4 regions of the Paraliobacillus sediminis genome follow, and region 4 is predicted to be linked to each of the others. Evidence: riboswitches for the same ligand, from Rfam matches in the RefSeq annotation. Region 4 holds a riboswitch; each other region holds the start of a gene.

Region 1 (3,468 bases), on a different contig from region 4:
TGCTGCTTCTTTAGCTTTACTAGCTTGTTCTTTCTTCTCTTCTTTCAATTTTTCTCTCGCCTCTTTTGCTTCTTCTCTTGCCTGTTCAGCTGCTTCTTTTTCTAATACTTTTAGTCTTTCTTTCTCTTTTTTAGCTTCTTCTTTTGCTTGTTCTTTCGCTTCTTTCTCTAACTCTTTTAATCTTGCTTTTTCTTCTTTAGCTGCCTGTTTCTCCTCCTTGGCAACTTCAGTAGCTACTTTCGACACTTCGTTTGTTTCTTCTTCTATTTCTTCTTTTTCTACCGCAGCTTCAATGGTTTCTTCAGTTTTCTCTGTTGTTGCCTCTATTAATTCATTTTCAGTCTCTTCTACCGATTCAACTATCGTGTCGTTTGCCTCATCTTGTGTTGTTTCATCAGAAACTACTTCTGTTTCTATTATTTCATCCTCAACCGGTTCATTTTCAAGCACTAATTCCGCTTCAGAGACGTTAAAGTCTAATTTCTTTATATCAAGGTTTGCTAATGAAGTAGATAGTTGCGTGATTGCCTCTTCATCACCCGACGCATTCGCTTCTTCTAGTAATAGTTCCATTTCTTTCTCTTTTTTAGCCATTACTTTTCTCATAATTTGAGAAGGGTGGATATTTAACTCTTTTGCTATTTCACCAAAACCTTTTCCGTCTTGTATTAAAGCAATAATTTCTTCCTCTGTTTTATCACTCTCTTCTGCTAAAGTTACCACTTTAACAATTTGACCAAACCCAAGATCTTGAGCACGCAATTCTGCAACCTTTTCTGAATCAAGGTCTTTCACAACATTTGCCACTAAATATGCTTCTTGTTGCTTCTCTTCAAATTCTACTAGTTTTTCTTCTTCTACACTTTCCGTTACTTCCTCTGTTACCGTTGTGGCGTCTTCTAGTTCGCTTGCTAATGTTTCTTTCACATCATCCGCAGCTTGTTCATCCGATACAACTTCCGCAACCTCTTCTTGTGCTTTTTCTAACGCAACTAAGTATTCCTCAATTAATTCATTCATGTGTTCCTTTTGTTCTTCATCTACCATTTGTTCTGATTCTGATAAACGTTCTGCTACTATTTGAAGCAAAAGCTCTGATTCTTTTTCTGAATTAGTTGTAAGTAGTAATTGAAGATTTTCTACTGCCTGATCCAAAAAGTAAAAGAAGTTATCAGGGGTTAATCCGGCATTTTGTACTGCATCTTCATTATTTAAGTCCTCAATTTCATTTAATTGACTCGTATCAACTTCTGCATATACAGAATTAGTAGTAAATAATACCCCGGCTACAAAAAAGCTGGTAATACATAACTGTTTTATTTTCAAAATAATTCTCTCCCTCAATCGAATAATTATAATTCTGACAAACTATCTATTTCACTTACTGCAACTGGCTGACATAGGTACATTTACCTTTTAGTCCCTTTAGCTTTGCGTCACCACCTTTCAATGGTTTTGCCTTTATTATTATTGAAGTTATCAATCTACTATTCATACGTGAACGTCGTTTAATTTGAGGGGGGATTTTGAATTTTTTGTCGAAAATTTATCTAGGAACAGAATTTAGTATAGTAAAAAGCCTACATCAAAAGGTGTAGGCTCTAGAGAAATAATTGTATATTCAATTTTAAGTAAATTAAACAATTAATTTAAGGATAAGTTTAATTAATATTACCTTTTACTTTCTTTGAATAAATTTTCAATTGTTCTATTAACTCTTTTTTAGCATTTTCTTCAATCATTAGATTAACACCATAATCATTTATAGCATGATTTTTTTTCTTCCAAACTATTATCCCCTTAAAATTCATTTCTTGCTCATTTAGTTCAAAGGATATAACTAAATGGATAGACTTGTCTGTTTCTGGTATATTCAATTCCGAAGTCAATTTAATGCCCTCTGTACTTATGTCGATTATTTTAGCTTCTCCAGCAGAAGTGGTTACTGCGTTTCCATTAATGTTTTCTATTCTAAATAGTGCAGAAATTGGTTCTTCAAAAGTATAGCGAAATGCTGTCTCTCTCTTATACTGCATAATCTCCATTCACCTCACGTTCTTAAGTACTTGAGCTGCTTTTTATCTTTTCATAAATGGATGAAAATATTATCATTTCCCGCAGTATCCAATCTTACGCCAAAATATAATGAAAGAGGTCAATTCTATAAAATTATTCGTAGATATTGGTGTTAGCTAAAAAAATTGATATATAAGTATAATACAAGCAAATTATTGACAACGCAACGAAAAAACATGATATTTAGAGTAATTTCGACATTTTATTATTCAATTGTCGATTTTTATTAATGTAGCCACTGTGAAATTTTATTTGGATAATAATAGATCATAAGATAAATAGCCTCAATTACTCCAATTCATTCAAGTTCTGAGTACATTTTCAATTATGTTCAAAAGATTTTAGTATAGCAAAAAACCTACATCAAAAGTTGCAGGCTCTAGAGAGATAATTATATATATTCGATTTTAACTAAATTACTTTCTAACCGTTCATCTAAAAATTGCATCTACAATTCGGTTGACATGGATTTCTGTTGTATTAAACACCGGGATATCCAAATCTTCCTCCTTAATAATCATCGGAAGTTCTGTACAGCCTAGAATTACTCCTTGGATCCCTTCATCTTTTATCATCCGTTTGATTATGTTCAAATAGTTTATTTTGGTATCATTATTTACAATACCATTTTCCAGTTCCGCTACAATCTTACGATGGATATATTGTTGTTCAGATTCCGTTGGTACAGTGACTATTTTATTTCGCGAAATAAATGGTGATTTAAAAAAATCATTCTCCATTGTATATTTTGTTCCGATTAATCCGATATTTTCCAGACCAAAATCCAAAGTCTTATTGTATGTGGCCTCAATAATACTTATTATTGGAATCGAGATTTGTTTTTGGACTTCTTCAAATACAATATGGGGTGTGTTTGCCGAGATTATCGCAAAGTCAGACCCTACAGTTTCCAACTTCTTAACAGCATCAACAAGGTAGTTCGTTAACCCGTCTAGTTGTTTGTTATTAATAAATTCAAACACTTGATACATATTGATGCTGTTAATAAACATTTCAGGTAGAACTTCCTTACTTTGCATTCGTTCTTGGTATTTAGTGATGATAGACTGATAGTAATCAACGGTAGATTCTGGACCTAATCCACCAACAATTCCAACCTTTTTCATACAAAAATCCCCTTTAGGTTTTTAGTTATTCCCTTTGATAATTATACCATTTAAATAGGAGAATACAAAAAGGAGTCAAGCACCTAGATGGAAAAATATCCATCCAACCGTTTGACCCCTATAATTATATAATTTGCTTTTACTTGTCCTAAAACTTAATTCAAACCACATGTGTTTTTATGGCTTTGTAAAGATTTAGTATCAGAGCACAAAATAAAATAGACCATGCAATAATAGCTATAAACACCGTGATCTGAGGAATGAA
Region 2 (3,468 bases), on a different contig from region 4:
CTAACCTAGCGGACCTTAGGATTTTAAGGTGATGATGAACCGTAGATTTCGCCATTTCTAGTTCATCTGTAATTTCTTGTAATGTTAAATCATTTTTATATAATAATTTGACCATGCGGAGTCTAACCTCATCGCCCAGAGCTTTATAGCTTAGAACTAGAAAGTTGTTAGGAATATGCGAATTATTCGGGAAAATACTTTCATTTGCTATTGGATAGTAGAAAACTTTGGTGCCTTCTATATCAGCTTCAATATTCCATGGCCTATATACATATTGAGGGATTAGCAAGACTCTACCGATACTAGGCTCTGGTAAATAGATAATCCCACCAGTTGCCCATTCTATCAACTCCTCGGGAGACATTCCTTTAGACTTTTGAATTTTAGATTCATAATCCATCTTTAAATATGTAGTAATCTCTTCTGGATTTTCATTATTTATAACTTCATCGAACCAGCCTTCCATAACAGCGATTAGATGCTTCTTTAAATAGGTTGCATTCACATCACAAATAAATTTGATGTAAGTTGGAAAAAACGGATTGTCCTTTGTTAATGTCATTAATTCGGTTACTGCAGCGCATTGTCCGATTGATGCCTTTTTCCTTGTTTTCTCATACTTCTGGCCAATGAAAGGTAGACAAATGTACTTTAAATCTGTTTCAGATAGCTCTTTAATATATAAAACGAAATGCTTTATTTCAGTAAATTTTTCCTGATGAAGCAACTGTAATAAAGACTTCCAAGTGTTTTTCTCTTCCACGATGTTTAGTTGAGTTAATAATTCTTCCGTAATATTGCTCTTAACTTGTTTCCAATATTCTGCTGGCTTCTCTAAAGTTTTAATTAAAGGACTGTTTGTAACAGCAGCAATCCCCAATGCACATTCCCAAAGTAGCGAATATTCTAAATGCACTTCATAGGTCTCTCTTTTTCTACTTGTAGTATTTAAAACATCCATTTAAGCACCTCTTTTCTAATATAAAGTTATTCTAAAGTATTATCGCACTAAATTCAATATTTTTAGAATTATTAATTCAAATATTTTAGAATGAAAGAAAAATCCTCAATAAAAGCAGCTCAATATATTTATTAATAGAAATACTATACTATATTTCCAAAAAATAGTACTATCTAATTATTTACTTATTATAGAAAAATTTGTTAAAGTAAATTATACCAAGAAAAACATATTATTATATTTGGCAAACCTATTGAAAAATAGGGACGCAAAGCTACGAATCTAAGGTAAAGTAATTTTCTATGATCGTCGGGTTGCACATAATAATGACTATAGTTATTTAAACGAATGACTTGTGTTGTTTTTGTAATGCAACCTAATGACAAGAAATCGTTAGGTTTTTTGCTCTGTCGAGATGGTTTTGAAAATTGCACTTACTATGAAAGGAGAACTTAGGTTTTCGTTTAAGGAGGTGAATGGACAAGGTCTACTTATTAAGGCAGAAGTTAAGTCATATGAAAAATGCAGTCATGGTGGCAAGCTCAGGGTTTAAAAATTTAAACATTGGAGGAATTTTAATGAAGAATGTAATTACAAAGGTATTTACTCGTTTTTTATTGTATTCTTTTATACTATCGTTAGTGACAGTCGGATTCGCAAATCAGACAGTACACGCTGCAAGTCTAACTATATCTAACAGTGGGGCTTGGTTTGAAACTGCATATGTAGAGTGGTCACCTATAAGTAATACAGAAGGATATAATGTATATGTTAAACCTGCAAGTGCTCCAGATTCTCAATATGAACAAATTGACAATGATTTAATTCGTAACTACGCTTCTTATTGGAGAGCTGACGCCGTAGGTCTTGCAGCTGGAGACTATGTAATGAAAGTGGACGGGTTACTTAAAGACGGCTCTAAGGTAAGCGCTTACACTAATGAACTTTCCGTACAGGAACATGACAGATCTGGATTTGCCTTTGCAGGTAACTCACAATATGGCACAGGTTCAGGTGCTTATAATGAAGATGGAACACTTAAGGATGGAGCTCAAATTATTTATGTAACAGCAGAGACTGCTAAAACAGTTACGCATGATGTGATAATGAATAGCTCGGGTGATGTACAGACGGGTGTTGGAATAGGCGAAATTATGTCATTAAGAAAAAAGGGATATGATAAAACGCCACTTGCAATCAGATTGATTGGAAAAATTACAGATGACGATATGAGTGGACAACTGAATAGTAATGGTTATCTTGAATTGAAAGGTAATACAAGTTATGCAGAAACGAATATTACTTTAGAAGGTATTGGTGAAGATACGTATGCCTATGGATGGGGAATACTTGTAAGATATACTGGTAATCTAGAAATCAGAAACGTAGGCGTAGCGTTATTTCCTGACGATGCTATTTCACTTGATACAGGTAATATGAATGTTTGGATCCATCATAATGATCTTTTCTATGGAACTGCTGGATCTGATTCTGATCAAGCAAAAGGTGATGGTTCAACTGATCTGAAAAAAGGATCCACTTATATTACATTCTCCCATAATCATTATTGGGATGCTGGGAAAGCTTCGTTATGTGGTTTAAGTGAATCTACAGAGTTCTTTGTAACATATCATCATAACTGGTTTGATCATTCAGACTCTCGTCATCCACGAATAAGAGTAGCATCAGTGCACGTGTATAATAACTTTTTTGATGGCATATCAAAATATGGCGTTGGAACGACAACAGGTAGTTCAGCGTTTATAGAATCCAATTATTTTAGAAATGCAAAATATCCTATGATGAGTTCGTTACAAGGAACTGATATGTTAGGAAATGGAACGTTCTCTGGCGAAGATGGAGGTATGATCAAAGCATACAATAATACAATTGTTGATGCTGCGAGTCTAATTTATGCAAATTCAAATGACGGTACAGCTTCAGCTAATGCAAGTTCATTTGATGCATACCTAGCTTCTTCAAGAAACGAAACGGTACCAAGCACGTACAAAACACTAGTAGGCGGAACAACTTATAATAACTTTGATACGAGTATAGATATGGGCGTAAATCTTTCTGATATTGATGAAGTAGGTACTGTAGAACAAAATGTTACAGACGATTCTGGCCGCCTAAATAACGGGGACTTCACATGGGAATTTAATGATGCAGTTGATGATACATCATATAAGCTTAATGCAGAGCTTATGTCAAAAATAAAAAACTACAAAACAAGTCTTGTATCTGTAGGTGGTAATGCAATAGAAATACCGACTGACCCAACTCCAACGGATCCAACAGATCCCGATCCAACGGAGCCAGTAACTGGAGAGTATTCTCATAATTTCACGACTGATGGAAAGGATAGCGATTTCTATACTATCGAAGGAAATTTATCATCAAGTAAAGGAACAGTAGAATATAGCGGCTTAACACTAACGCAGAGTCTAAAAATTGAGAGTTCAACTAGTATTACGTTTACCACTGTTGAAGATGCGACATTAACT
Region 3 (3,468 bases), on a different contig from region 4:
AAACGTATGTTGCAACAAGGGATAATAACGCAAAAACATGCGGCTCCCTATTTAAAAGATATGACTTTTTAGTACAAGTTATGATGGGGGAAGAGGTGGAAATCTATGAACTATTATGCGTATAAAGCAAAAACTGTCGATGGTAAGATAAAAAAAGGCAAGATTAGTAGTGAGAATGAAAAAGAAGCTATTAAGCAATTAAAGTCTCAAGGACTCATTTTATTTGAGATAAATGAATTAAACTCACTTTTATACAAAGATATTTATATTGGTAATCCAATAAAGAATAAGGACTTTGTTATTTTTCTGCGTCAATTTTCGACGTTAATAGATGCCGGTATAACATTAGTAGAAACGACGTCTATTTTAGAAGAACAAACACATAGTAAGCCACTTAAAAAAGCGCTACAACAAATTCAAAGCGATCTAGAAGAAGGAATAGGACTATCTGATGCCTTAGCAGAATTCCCACGTCTTTTCCCTGAATTATTAATTAGTATGATCCATGCTGGAGAAGTTAGTGGTAATTTAGATGAAATTCTTGATCGGATGGCTACCTATTATGAAAAACAGTACCAGTTAAAGCAAAAGATCATAACTGCGTTAACATATCCAATTGTGGTTGGAATTGTTGCCGTATTTATCACTATTTTTTTACTTGCATTTATTGTACCGATTTTCACGGACATGTTCCTATCTTTCGACCAAGAAATACCACCATATACGGCAGCAATATTAAGTATTAGTGATATTGTTCAAGCTTATTGGTGGGTTATGATGTTACTAGTACTAGTATTGGGTGTGACTATTAGATTATTAAATCGAAGACCAAACATTTCTTATTTATTTGATGTCGTAAAACTTCGTATTCCAATATTCGGTATGTTTATTCAAAAGTCTTTACTTGCTAGAATGACACAAACATTGAGTTCATTGTTAAATAGTTCTGTACCAATCTTACAAGCTGTTACAATAACGGAACGTGTTATAGATAATAAAGTGATCAAACGCGTTTTGCGTGAAAGTAGGGATTCACTTGAAAAGGGAGAGTCATTAGCAACACCGATGGAAAAACATTGGGTCTTCCCTAAATTAATTACGCAAATGATTGTTGTAGGAGAGCGAACAGGTTCCATTGATGCGATGTTGAAAAAAGTTTCTGACTTTTATGAACAAGAGTTAGATGAGTCATCAGAGAAGTTTAAGTCGCTCATTGAACCGGTAATGATTATATTTTTAGCAGTAATAGTAGGCGCAATTGTTTTAGCGATCGTAATACCTATGTTTAGTTTATTTGAAAACATCTAAAAGTGTAGACAGGTTACAAAAGTATAGTATAATAGAACTATTAGTATAAAACGAATAGTAGAAGCGATGAGGGTTTATCTGTAACTGGGCACTTGGATAAACTTGAGCTAGTAGTGCAACCGGCTGACACCATTTTTTATGCTGTGAGTCTTTTTTTATCAAAAAAATTAAATGAGGAGGAATAATAAAATGTTAACTAGAATGAAGAAAATGTTACGCAATGAGAAAGGTTTTACATTAGTAGAGCTTTTAGCAGTTATTGTTATCTTGGGTATTATTGTAGCAATTGCCGTTCCTGCAATTGGGAATATTATTGGTGATGCAGAAGAGGATGCTGATGAGGCACAAATTGAATTGATACTTGATGCAGCAAGATTAGCAGATGTACAAGATGAATTCACTGATGGTATGGATGCAGATGATCTTGTAGGACTTGGTTATCTTGAGGATAATGATGAACTACCAGAGGGTACAGTCTCTTTTGATACAGATACGAATCAATATGAATACACCCCGTAATAATAATTTAAAAAGACCCCTTTTCAAAGGGGTCTTTTATACATAATTAGGAGATAAAAAATATGGAAGTCTATTATATCGTTATTTTTTTTGTTTTTGGAAGTGTATTTGGTTCATTCTACAATGTTGTTGGTTTACGTATACCAAATGACAACTTTTTAGAATCTGATCGTTCTTATTGCCCCCGTTGTGATAAGACATTGCATTGGTATGAGTTGATTCCGATTATTTCGTATCTGTTTCAAGCTGGTAAATGCAGAAACTGTAAAGAAAAGATTTCTCCTCTTTACCCTACAATAGAATTATCTACAGCTTTCCTTTTCAGTTTTAGCTATTATTTTTTTGGTTTTCAACTGGAGTTAGTAATGGCAGTTTTACTCACTTCTTTATGTGTAATTATTGTTGTTTCAGACATCACATATATGCTAATACCTAACAAAATCTTATTATTTTTCCTACCGTTTTTAATTATCTTACGTATCATAGATCCGTTAGAACCATGGTGGTCTTCATTGGTTGGTGCAGCGGTGGGATTTTTATTATTAACACTTATCATTCTGGTTAGTAAAGGCGGGATGGGCGCGGGTGATATGAAGTTATTCACTATCCTAGGAATTGTGTTAGGATATAAAGGAATCCTGCTGACATTTTTTCTAGCTACTATTTTCGGTACACTTATAACATTACTATTATTGGCTACTAAAAAAATTAACCGTAAAAGTCCGGTACCATTTGGCCCTTCTATTTGTCTGGCTGCATTAACTACTTATTATTTTGGTAATTACATAATCAATTGGTATATTACATCATTTTTTTAAAGGATGAACACAAATGAATCTACTTAATAAAGATAGAATAAACATCGCCATAAATGATACGATGATTCGATATCTTGTTTCATCTAAAAAAAACGTTACAGCTGCTAGTGACTATGGAGAAATACCATTGGAACAAGGCGTTGTTGAGGATGGTAGAATTTTAGATCAAAAAAGATTAACTACTATCTTTAAAAATCTAGTTAAAGATAAAAAATGGAAGAATAAGCACCTTACATTTTGCGTCCCGGATGCTTTCGTTACGATGCGAGAAGAATCTGTACCTAAACAATTAACTAAAGATGAAGTGAAAAAATATATCGAATTAGAATTAGATGGTAGTATTCGTCTTCCTTTTCAAAATCCAGTTATAGATTTTGAAGTTATTACAGAAGAAGAACAAACGAATAAAATCCTTTTATTTGCATATCCAAATGAACGCTTAAAAGCTTACATAGAGGTGTTTGAGCAAGCGAATGTAAAACTGATAGTTGCTGATCTATCTTTTCTGTCAGCATATCGGACTTATTATAATTTGGACCTTGCAAATAAAGATGAACATCTGCTTATGATCCAGTGGTATAAAACGGATTTAGTTTTAACTGTTTTTAATAACCAGAAGCCGATCTTTAATCGCCATATTCATTTGAATAGTTATGATGTGGTCTTGAATAATGAGGTTTTTGAAGATTCGATGCAAGCTGATGAAAATATATGGAGAGAACTGGTCGATGAACAGTTCGTAACGATAGAACGTTTTATGGATTTCTATCAATATTCTATTATGTCAGGCGATGCTCAAGTTTCTGATTTATTATTAATCGGT
Region 4 (3,468 bases):
TTTATTGTTCTTTTTGGATTGGAGTGCTTTATCATATTCTTCGTATTTATAGTAAAAATGAGAAGCGCTTAAGTAGCCGATTATTAAAAGAATTGTGACTGTTAAGATTATAAACCAATTAATAATTCCACCACCTTTAAAATAATTATTGGCAATTCATTTTCTAATTTTAGTAATTACCTAATATACCTTCTAGTTTTTTCTTAACTAATTCCCAATCATTCTCAATAACACTGTAAAACACAGAATTCCGGTAGGTTTTATCCTCGCGTATCATATGATTTCTTAATATGCCTTCCTTTACTCCACCGATTTTTTCTATCGCTTTTTGTGATCTAATATTTCTTTCATCGGTTTTAAATTGAACTCGTATTAGTTTCAAGGTTTCAAAGCAAAATTTTAATAACAAGTATTTACATTCTATATTCACATGTGTTCCCCATACAGTTGGAGAGTACCAAGTCCAACCGATTTCCAAACTTTTATTAGGATGCGAGATGTTCAAAAATCGTGTAGAACCTACAATTTTATTCGAATTACAAAGTATAACAACAAAGGGGAACTCTCTTCCGCTATTTTTATTTTCTAATGCATCTTCAACAAAGAACTTCATATCATTTTCGGTTTGTATTGTTATGGGTAAATGACCCCATATCATTGGATCGTTCCCAATGCCATATAACCCCTGTATATGATGCTTTTCCATTGGTACAATTCGTACTTTCTCGCCAACTAATTCATCAAACACAATTTTTAATCCTCCCTGAATCAAAGCTTATACTTACATTCCCAGTATAGGAACTGTTCAGATCAGAAACTTGAATAATTAAGTTAGAAAAACCATTCCAATAATTCTGTTTTAACTCTTAAATTCATCTATTCTCGTTTGTCTTAAGAACTATCGATCATAATAATCATTTTAACATAAATATCCAATAAATCGTTTTTTTATTTCGTTTCTTATACAACAAAAAGCACTTTTCTGTAATAAGAAAAGTGCTTTGAAATCTATTATGTTTCGACGTTGTTATGTTTTCTTATTTCCCATCATTCAGTTTTCTGCCTTCTTCAGGACTAGACATTTTTGTTGCTCCCGCTTTACCTAGATCTTGATCTCGATCGGATTCAACACGGCCACTTTCTCTTAATTTCTTTTCTTGACGGTCTTTTCCCACTTTAAACACCTCCTTACGATAAGATGAGTTGTTTAAAGGGAATTTATTCAAAGTTTATCTATACAGCGGATTCAAATGGTTTTATCATAAAAGTGGGATTATCTATTAAATCTATCACTTTTTCGTTTGAAAGCATCTTTATCATCGGTCGATGGAAATGTTTATTTATTTCAGTAACAATTGCCGGTTGATTATGATTAATTAGTACTTTCGTTCCTGGTGGATAAGTCGCGACTGATTGACTAAAAGCAGTTACAATTTTGTACGAATAGATATGATCTGACGTAGCCATGATTGCCTCCATAGCATCATGAGGTGGAACTTTTTCTTTTACTATCAAATTATCGTATCGGTTCGCTACGGCACAAATTTGAGCGATTTCTAAAAAGTCATTATCCTTTATTTGTCGTGGAAAACCTTTTCCGTCTAATGTTTCGTGATGTTGATAAGCAATATGTGCTGATACAATACTAAACTGACTAATATTTCGCAAAAATTGGAACCCCAAATCAGGATGTTTCTTCTCATCTGCATCTATTGCTTTACCGATATCGTGTAGCAATGAGCCAATTGCTAAATCCCTAAGTTTTAGATCGTTATAGCCCATTTCTTTAGCTGTTAATAAAGCAAGGATTGTTACGTTAACCGCATGTGCATAAGGCTGCAATTCCTTTGTCATTGTTCCCGATGGAATAAGTATAAGTGTTGGTCTATGTTTTACTTCTTTAAGCAATATACCTGCAACTTGCTGAATGGGTTTTAATTCAGGTGTCTTTTTATTCATCGCATATTCATAAAAAGTTTTAACTGCTTGAATTGCATCCGTCCATGTAGGCATATCAAGCATATCTTCAATTGTAATCCCTTTGGATACTTCATCCTCTATAAAAAGAAAGTTAATGCCCATATTCTCTAGTCTAGATTGTATTTTAGGATCGATTGTTCGACCAGTTGCGAGTAATATACGTTTGTTCGAATCATAAATTGGTTTAGCAAGTATCATACTTTTGTTGTCATACTCTGAGATATTAATTAGTCTCATGTTTACACCTCATTTTTATAATCTATAAATACTAATTAATATAGACCTATTCCCATAACTATTAGCTATTCGATAAAAGCGTATAAAAAAAAGCTATCACAAATAAATGCATAGCCAAAATAAAGGTTCATGTAATTTGGTGGTCTGGCAATCAATAGTTCGGCTATTAAGCCGTACCTTAGACCCATGACTTTGCGTCCTATTTTTTCAAATAGTTTGCCTTTTTCGTGATATTCTATTTAATTACTGTCTTTTATTGATACTTTAGTACTATTTTAAGAATAGCGTATTTATGATTATATTTCAACATATTTCGACATTTATTTAAATAGTAACAGGTGCATGTTGCTTACAATAACATTCAAATCTTTTTTGAACTAAATTTAATTTCAACTAGATATAAAAGAAAAAATAATGTGAAGGCAACAACTTCAAACGATAAAATATACCATGGATACGGTCCTAAAAAGTCAATTATACTTACATTGCTAGGCTTTCTTGATAAGAACATATAGTTTGAGCCTATGATTTGATTGATGATAAATACAAATCCAGCTATTATATTAAGCGTGACAAATGCTTTCATAACGGATTTAATAGTAGGTTTAAATCCTTCAATCCATATCATATAAAAACAGGATAGTATGATGGCTATGTGGACGAAGAAAAATTGAAAGAATCGCAAATGTGGGATACCGAAAAAAAGTTCTGGAGTGATTACGGCAATAAATGCCCCGATCATACTCACAAAAAAAGCTACTTCGAATACCTTATAACTCCTTGTCAGTAACATAACAGCACATAAATATAAGGAGATTGAACACAATTGCAACGGTAAATTGATGATCAGATCCCACTTATCATGAAGTAGATACCATAATTGAAAGAAAATTTCTCCAACTATTAAAACACCAAGTAAAGTATACTTGACATGTTTCTTATACTTTTCTTTTATGTTATCTCTGTAAAAATACATCCATCCTATCAAAACAAATGTTAACAGCATCATACTAATATGGGAAAGAGAAAACAATTGAAATGGATAATCTATCTGATTAAAACGAAATAACTCACCCATTTTATAATCTCCTCCCTCTAAAAAATGCATTATCCGAATCTATTTGAAATAATATTTAAAAATTTTAAAATCCTCTTTTTCTTAGCCACATTTCACAGGCGGAGGTCCACCATTTAACATCTTCCAATTCATCCGCAAGTCCAAGTCCGTGTCTTCCACTCTCAAAAACATGT

The links. Region 4 has a riboswitch for cyclic di-GMP ahead of D2K60_RS07680 (HD-GYP domain-containing protein). Riboswitches for the same ligand answer to the same signal wherever they lie in the genome.
Region 1: linked by a shared signal. The riboswitch ahead of D2K60_RS03640 (DUF5667 domain-containing protein) and the one ahead of D2K60_RS07680 (HD-GYP domain-containing protein) in region 4 are both predicted to bind cyclic di-GMP.
Region 2: linked by a shared signal. The riboswitch ahead of D2K60_RS00565 (pectate lyase family protein) and the one ahead of D2K60_RS07680 (HD-GYP domain-containing protein) in region 4 are both predicted to bind cyclic di-GMP.
Region 3: linked by a shared signal. The riboswitch ahead of D2K60_RS17965 (competence type IV pilus major pilin ComGC) and the one ahead of D2K60_RS07680 (HD-GYP domain-containing protein) in region 4 are both predicted to bind cyclic di-GMP.

What each region holds. Positions count from the first base shown of each region.
Region 1 is NZ_QJSI01000001.1:824,844-828,311, reverse strand. Features, by position in the region: gene D2K60_RS03640 (DUF5667 domain-containing protein) at 1-1,326, opposite strand, end outside; cyclic di-GMP riboswitch class I at 1,383-1,470, opposite strand; gene D2K60_RS03635 (PilZ domain-containing protein) at 1,662-2,036, opposite strand; gene D2K60_RS03630 (aspartate/glutamate racemase family protein) at 2,508-3,203, opposite strand; gene D2K60_RS03625 (tellurite resistance/C4-dicarboxylate transporter family protein) at 3,364-3,468, opposite strand, start outside.
Region 2 is NZ_QJSI01000001.1:114,349-117,816, forward strand. Features, by position in the region: gene D2K60_RS00560 (ArsR/SmtB family transcription factor) at 1-961, opposite strand, end outside; cyclic di-GMP riboswitch class I at 1,195-1,283, shown strand; gene D2K60_RS00565 (pectate lyase family protein) at 1,540-3,468, shown strand, end outside.
Region 3 is NZ_QJSI01000003.1:1,019,908-1,023,375, reverse strand. Features, by position in the region: gene D2K60_RS17975 (type IV pilus twitching motility protein PilT) at 1-72, shown strand, start outside; gene D2K60_RS17970 (type II secretion system F family protein) at 106-1,308, shown strand; cyclic di-GMP riboswitch class II at 1,362-1,442, shown strand; gene D2K60_RS17965 (competence type IV pilus major pilin ComGC) at 1,498-1,827, shown strand; gene D2K60_RS17960 (prepilin peptidase) at 1,890-2,645, shown strand; gene pilM (type IV pilus biogenesis protein PilM) at 2,659-3,468, shown strand, end outside.
Region 4 is NZ_QJSI01000002.1:319,643-323,110, forward strand. Features, by position in the region: gene D2K60_RS07670 (GNAT family N-acetyltransferase) at 170-751, opposite strand; gene D2K60_RS07675 (YpzI family protein) at 1,038-1,175, opposite strand; gene D2K60_RS07680 (HD-GYP domain-containing protein) at 1,234-2,217, opposite strand; cyclic di-GMP riboswitch class I at 2,353-2,448, opposite strand; gene D2K60_RS07685 (YwaF family protein) at 2,579-3,295, opposite strand; gene D2K60_RS07690 (alpha/beta hydrolase) at 3,360-3,468, opposite strand, start outside.